DNA from 2 places in the Acidovorax sp. GW821-FHT09A11 genome. Region 2 is predicted to be linked to the other one. Evidence: riboswitches for the same ligand, from Rfam matches in the RefSeq annotation. Region 2 holds a riboswitch; the other holds the start of a gene.
What was found. A riboswitch is a leader RNA that binds a small molecule or an ion and turns the genes downstream of it on or off. The one in region 2 is predicted to bind glycine.

Region 1: linked by a shared signal. The riboswitch ahead of AC07PV_RS18350 (D-amino acid dehydrogenase) and the one ahead of gcvT (glycine cleavage system aminomethyltransferase GcvT) in region 2 are both predicted to bind glycine.

What each region holds. Positions count from the first base shown of each region.
Region 1 is NZ_JBWKPS010000007.1:88,790-92,186, forward strand. Features, by position in the region: gene AC07PV_RS18340 (hypothetical protein) at 1-165, shown strand, start outside; gene AC07PV_RS18345 (2-keto-4-pentenoate hydratase) at 205-987, opposite strand; glycine riboswitch at 1,204-1,317, shown strand; gene AC07PV_RS18350 (D-amino acid dehydrogenase) at 1,413-2,732, shown strand; gene sorU (SorU family sulfite dehydrogenase c-type cytochrome subunit) at 2,800-3,105, opposite strand; gene sorT (SorT family sulfite dehydrogenase catalytic subunit) at 3,246-3,397, opposite strand, start outside.
Region 2 is NZ_JBWKPS010000001.1:819,882-823,278, forward strand. Features, by position in the region: gene AC07PV_RS03745 (TRAP transporter small permease) at 1-264, shown strand, start outside; gene AC07PV_RS03750 (TRAP transporter large permease) at 261-1,556, shown strand; glycine riboswitch at 1,587-1,684, shown strand; glycine riboswitch at 1,698-1,819, shown strand; gene gcvT (glycine cleavage system aminomethyltransferase GcvT) at 1,830-2,999, shown strand; gene gcvH (glycine cleavage system protein GcvH) at 3,084-3,397, shown strand, end outside.

The DNA of each region.
Region 1 (3,397 bases), on a different contig from region 2:
TATCGCCAGCCGCACTGGGTGGAACGCGAAGGCCGCTGGGAGTTTCAGCGTGGCGGCTGGGACCGTGACGGCGATGGCGTCGCCAACCGCCATGACCGCGACCGGGACGGCGACGGCGTACCGAACCGCCGCGACCAGCAGCCCGACAACCCGCGCCGCAACTGACCCCACGCCCGGCGCGCGCGCCGCGCAGGGCGCCGCCGGTCAGCCCAGTTGAAGTTCGGCGCGCCCCAGGCCGGGAAACTCAGCCACCACCACCGTGCCCGGCGCCACCATCACGGTGCCGGTGCAGGACCCGGTGGTCACCCACTGTCCCGCGCGCAGCCCACCCAGGCTGTGCGCGCCGCCATTGGCCAGCCAGGCGAGCAGGCGCAAGGGATCGCCCGCCGGGTTGCCCCAGCCAGCGTGCCGCACGGCCTGCGCGCCATTCACCGACAGCACCACGGGCTGCCGCATCGGCTGCACCGACTGCGCGCTCTCCGTTCCCGACCCCACGATGAGTGCCCCATGGCAGGCCTGGTCGGCCAGCCGGCTCCACTCGCCTTGCTGCGCCCAGGCGGCGTAGCGCGTGTCGCAGACCTCGATGGCCGCCCGCACCGACGCCACGGCGGACAGCACCTCGGCCTCGCTGTAGGGCTGCGCCCGGGCAGGCAGATCGGCACCCAGTTCGTACACCAGTTCCGCCTCCACACCCAGCACGGCGAAGCCCGCGCAGGACAGGCGCACCGCGCCCCCGCCGGCCATCGCAAACACCGAATCGCGCGCCAGGGCCGCCCGCGCAGGCAGCGCCTGCGGCGACGCCGCGCCCACCTTCCAGCCCGCGATCTCGCCGCGCTCGCGCACCACGGCGTCCTGCACGGCATAGGCCTGGGCAGCGTTCTGGGGACGCAATGCGGCGGGCAGGTCGAGGGGACGGGGCGTGCGCCCCAGGCGGGCCATGGTGAGCACGGCCGCGCTGGTCAGCGGATCAAAGGCGGTATCGGGCATCAAGGCGTCCTGGAGAGAAAGGCGAAGGTTCCGGCGGATTATGGCCAACCCCGTGCCCGCAGCATCAGCAACGATTGCGATTCATTAGCGCGGACAAAGCGGTTTTTGCGCGATGCGGGCTCCTAGAATGGCCCCCGCAGGAGAGTCAGCGGCCCCGTCCGCTTCACCGAAGGCGCAAACTCCCATACACGCTCAGGTCCCGTACTGCACCATTCATCAAAGCCGTCTGGAGAGCCGCTTCGCGCAACGCGAAGCGCACCGAAGGAGCAAACCGCGCGCCATGTGGGCCGCGCGGTGAATCTCTCAGGTACCAAGGACAGGGGGAGCGGCAGCTTGGGCATTCATGCGCCAGCTGCACGCTATTGAATTCATAGCTGCCAGCGCATGTTGTTCTAGCGCCAGAGCCCAGAAAGGCTTTGAAAATCATGCGCGTGATCGTTTTGGGCGCCGGCTTGCTCGGCGTGACTTCGGCTTATTTCCTGCAACAGCGCGGCCACGAGGTGACCGTCATCGACCGCCAGGGTGCGCCCGGCGCCGAGACCAGCTTCGCCAACGGTGGCCAGATCTCGGTGAGCCACGCGGAGCCCTGGGCCAACCCGAGCGCGCCGCTCAAGGTGCTGCAGTGGCTGGGCAAGGAGGATGCTCCACTGCTGTTCCGCCTGCGCGCCGACATGCGGCAATGGCTGTGGGGCCTGTCCTTCCTGCGCAACTGCACGCCCGCGCGCACGCGCCACAACATCGAGCAGATCGTGCGCCTGGGCACGTACAGCCGTGACACGCTGCAGCAGCTGCGCGCGGCCACCGGCCTCCAGTACGACCAGCGCACGCAGGGCATCCTGCACTTCTATACCAACCAAAAAGAGTTCGACGGCGCCCTGGCCCCGGCCGAGCAAATGCGCCAACTCGGCTGCGAGCGCCAGGTGATCAGCGCCGACGAGGCCGTGCGCATCGAGCCTGCCCTGGCCCATATCCGCCAGCAGCTGGCCGGAGCCACCTACACGGCCGAGGACGAATCCGGCGACGCCAACCAGTTCACACGCGAGCTGGCCAAGCTGTGTGAAGAGGCGGGCGTGCAGTTCCGCATGGGCCACCACATCACCGCGCTGCGCGAGGCAGGCGGCCGCATCGACCACGTGGAAGTGACCAATGCCGAAGGCCGCTTCGAGCGCGTGCGCGGCGATGCGTTTGTGCTGGCCATGGGCTCGTTCAGCCCACTGCTCGCGCAGCCGCTGGGCATCCAGCTGCCTATCTACCCGGCCAAGGGCTACTCGGTGACCATGCCGGTCAAGGACGCCAGCAAGGCGCACCAGGTGAGCCTGACGGACGACGAGTTCAAGCTCGTGTTCTCGCGCTACACCAGCGAACGGGGTGGCGACCGCCTGCGCATCGCCGGCACGGCCGAATTGAACGGCTACGACCGCCACCTGAACCAGGTGCGCTGCGACGCCATCGTGCGCCGCGTGGAGCAGCTGTTCCCCGGCGCGGGCGATGCCAGCCAGGCCCAGTTCTGGACCGGCCTGCGCCCCGCCACACCCAGCAACGTGCCGCTGATCGGCGCCACCAAGGTGGCCAACCTCTTCCTCAACACGGGCCACGGCACGCTGGGCTGGACCCACGCCTGCGGCTCGGGCAAGGCCCTGGCCGACATCGTGAGCGGCCGGGTGCCCGAAGTGGACTTTGCATTCCAGGGTCTGCAGGGGTGCGCTCCCGACAAGGCGCTGGTGCCATCGCGCACCACGGCCTGAACGGGAGCACAGCGGGGTTGCAGCACCGCCGCGCAGGCGGCGCTGCCACCACGGGCCAGCGCCCGGCCTACCTGGCAGCGCCCGTGGCGTGCGCCACGAACTGCGCCACGGCCTGCATGTCCTTCTCGCTCATGCGTTCGGCATACGAAGGCATCACGCCGATGCCCGCCTTGAGCGCGCGCAGCACGCGGCCCGCGTCGGGCTTGAGCTCATCCAGCACCGGGCCCACCTGCCCCTCGGCACCGGCGGCCTGCAGCGTGTGGCACACGGCGCAGGCAGGCTGGATCTTGATGAACAGCTCCTTGCCCCGCGCCAGCTCGGCGGCATCCGCCGCCCAGCCGGCACCCGTCCACAGCAGCAGCACGCTCGACATGGCCGCGAGCGCAGGCACGCGCAAATGCTGGAAACCGATGCGCCCCAGCACCAGTGCCACCGCGGATCTGGCACGGCCAGTCCGGGGGGCGCGCTCCCCTCCAGGGGGGAAGGCGCGCAGCGTCTCAGGGGGGCGCCCGGTCACGCTGCGGTCACCGTGACCGCATGGTCGCGCCAGCTCGCGTTGTTGTAGCCGCCCAGGTTTTCCTCGCGCTGCTCGGCCTGCACATTGCCTGCGGCATCGGTGGCGCGGCTGGCCAGCACGTGCGTGCCCGCCGCCAGCGTGACCGGCA
Region 2 (3,397 bases):
GCCATCGCCCTGCGTGCCGTGGTCGCGGCCTTGCTGTTCGCCTTCTTCGGCTTCATGGTCTGGTACGGCTGGCTGTACATGCAGCGCACCATGTTCCAGATGACGGCCGTGACGCAGATCCCGTTCGCCTACATCTACAGCGCCATGCTGATCGGCGGCGTGCTGCTGATCGTGCACTTTTTGTTCATCGTGCGCGGCTACGTGCTCGACCGCAACTTTGCGGCCGATGAACACTTCGATGCGAATGCGAGTGCCTCCCTATGAGCGCGTCCATCATCCTCATCGTTTCGGCCTGCCTGTTCCTGGCCATGGGCGTGCCCGTGGCGTTTGCGCTGGGCCTGGCCACCGCGGCCACGCTGATCCTGGCCGAGAGCTACCCGCTGATGGTGCTGCTCAAGGAAACCTTCACCGGCATCGACAGCTTTCCGTTGATGGCCGTGCCCTTCTTCATCCTCGCGGCCGAACTCATGAGCGGCGGCTCGCTGACTGAGGTGCTGCTGAGGTTTGCCGGGCAGTTCGTGGGCCACAAGCGCGGCGGGCTGGGCTACACCAACGTGGTCTCGCTGACCTTCTTCTCGGGCATCTCGGGCTCGGCGCTGGCCGATGCGGCGGGGCCGGGGTCGATGCTGATCCGCATGATGGACAAGGCCGGCTACGACCGTTCGTACGCGGCGGCTCTCACGGCCTCGACGGCCATCGTCGGGCCCATCATCCCGCCGTCCATCATCATGATCATCTATGCGCTGCAGGATGAAACGGTGTCGGTGGGTGCGCTGTTCGTGGCCGGCCTGCTGCCGGGCCTGCTGATCGCGGTGGCCATGTGCGTCGTGAACTTCCACGTCTCCAAGAAGCGCAACTACAAGGGCGACGGCCGGATGCCGCCGCTGGCCGAGATCCTGCAGACCACCTGGAAGGCGCTGCCCGCCATTTTGCTGCCGGTGGTGATCCTGGGCGGCATGCGCGCCGGCTGGTTCACGCCCACCGAGGCCTCGGTGGTGGCGGTGTTCTATGCGCTGGTGTGCGGCAAGTTCGTCTACCGCACGCTGCAGTGGAAGGCGCTGCCCGACATCCTGGCACGCTCGGCCCTGCTGTCGGCCTCGGTGCTGATCATCATCGGGCTGTCGGCCGCGTTCGCGTGGATCCTGACCATCGAGGGCATTCCGCAGCAGATGGCCGACTGGCTGGTGGGCATGAACCTCTCGCCGTGGATGTTCCTCATCATCGTGAACATCTTCCTGCTGCTGTTCGGCATCTTCATCGAGCCGCTGCCGGGCGTGATGGTGCTGGCGCCCATCCTCGCGCCCGTGGCCGTGAAGCTGGGAATCGACCCCATCCACTTCGCGATGGTGGTGATCTACAACCTCACGCTGGGGATGATCACGCCGCCCGTGGGCGGGCTGCTGTTCGTCACCTGCAACGTCTCGCGCGTACCGATGTCGCAACTGGTGCGCGAGCTGGTGCCCTTCCTTTGGGCGCATGGCGTGGTGCTGGTGGTGCTGACCTTCATCCCGCAGCTGTCGACCTGGCTGCCGAAGGTGCTCGGGTTCATCAAATAGCGTCTGCGCGGCTTCAGCCAGCGGATATACTGGCGACCGTCAGGAGAGAGCCCCTTCCTTCAACGAAAGGGGCCGCCGAAGGCGCAGGCAGCAGCCGAACGCTCAGGCAAAAGGACTGGCAACCGCCCGCAGTGATGCGGGCGTTCCCTTGCTGGAGAGAGATGGACCGTGCAGCACGGCACCCATCCACCGAAGGAGCAAGCCGCGCGGCCAGCCAGGGCGCTGCGGTGAATCTCTCAGGTAAAGCGGACAGCAGGGCAAATCCCGCGACCCATGGGGCCGCGGCCACCATTTGCCCCGGAGTCCGCCTTGACCACCCCTACCGCCCCGCTGCTGACCACCCCCCTCAACGCCCTGCACACCGAGCTGGGCGCCCGCATGGTGCCGTTTGCGGGTTACTCCATGCCCGTGCAGTACCCTGCCGGCCTGATGGCCGAGCACCTGCACACGCGCAACGCGGCGGGTTTGTTCGACGTCTCGCACATGGGCCAGCTCAAGCTTGTCGGCCCCGGCGCCGCTGCCGCGTTCGAAACCCTGATGCCCGTCGACGTGATCGACCTGCCCGTAGGCAAGCAGCGCTACGGCCTGTTGCTCACCGACGAAGGCACGGTCATCGACGACCTGATGTTCTTCAATCAGGGCAATGACACCCTGTTCGTCATCGTCAACGGCGCCTGCAAGGTAGGCGACATCGCGCACATCCAGGCACGCATCGGCCAGCGCTGCGACGTCATCCCCATGCCCGACCACGCCCTGCTGGCGCTGCAAGGCCCGCAGGCAGTCACCGCCCTGGCGCGCCTGGCACCCGGCGTCGAAAAGCTGGTATTCATGACGGGTGGCGACTTTTCCATTGCGGGCTGCGACTGCTTCGTGACCCGCAGCGGCTACACCGGGGAGGACGGCTTCGAGATCTCGGTGCCCGCGTCCCAGGCCGAAACCCTGGCGCGCGCGCTGCTGGCCCAGCCCGAGGTCAAGCCCATCGGGCTGGGCGCCCGCAACTCGCTGCGCCTGGAAGCCGGCCTGTGCCTGTACGGCAACGACATCGACACCACGACCACCCCGCCCGAGGCGGCGCTGAACTGGGCCATCCAGAAGGTGCGCCGCACCGGCGGCGCGCGCGCGGGCGGCTTCCCCGGTGCCGACAAGGTGCTGTCGCAGATCGACAACCCCGCCAGCCTGCAGCGCAAGCGCGTGGGCCTGGTCGCGCTGGAACGCGTGCCCGTGCGCGAGCACACCGAACTGCAAGGCCCCGACGGGCAGAAGATCGGCGAAGTGACCAGCGGCCTGCTGGGTCCCACCGTGGACAAGCCGGTGGCCATGGGCTACGTGGCGCCAGCCTTTGCCGCCGTCGGCACGCGCGTCAACGCCATCGTGCGCGGCAAGGCCGTGCCCATGGAGGTGGTGTCCATGCCGTTCACGCCTGCGCGCTACCACCGCGGCTGACCCTCTGCAACCGCCCCAGCCCGGCTAAAGTGGCGGCTGGCATCGGCACTTTTTCTGTTTACCCCTTTTTTTGGAGCTTCCCCCATGACCATCAAGTATTCCAAGGACCACGAGTGGATCGACATCTCCGACCACGAAGCCGCCACCGTGGGCATCACGCTGCATGCCCAGGACGCCCTGGGCGACGTGGTCTTCGTGGACCTCCCCGAGGTCGGCACGACCTTCACCCAGGGTGACGTGGCCGGCGTGGTCGAGTCCGTGAAGGCCGCGGCTGACGTATACATGCCTGTCACCGGCGAAGTGGTCGAAGTGAACGAAGCACTGCGCGCCGACCCCTCGCTGGCCAACAGCGATCCCATGGGTGCCGGCTGGTTCTTCAAGGTCCATGTGACGGACAT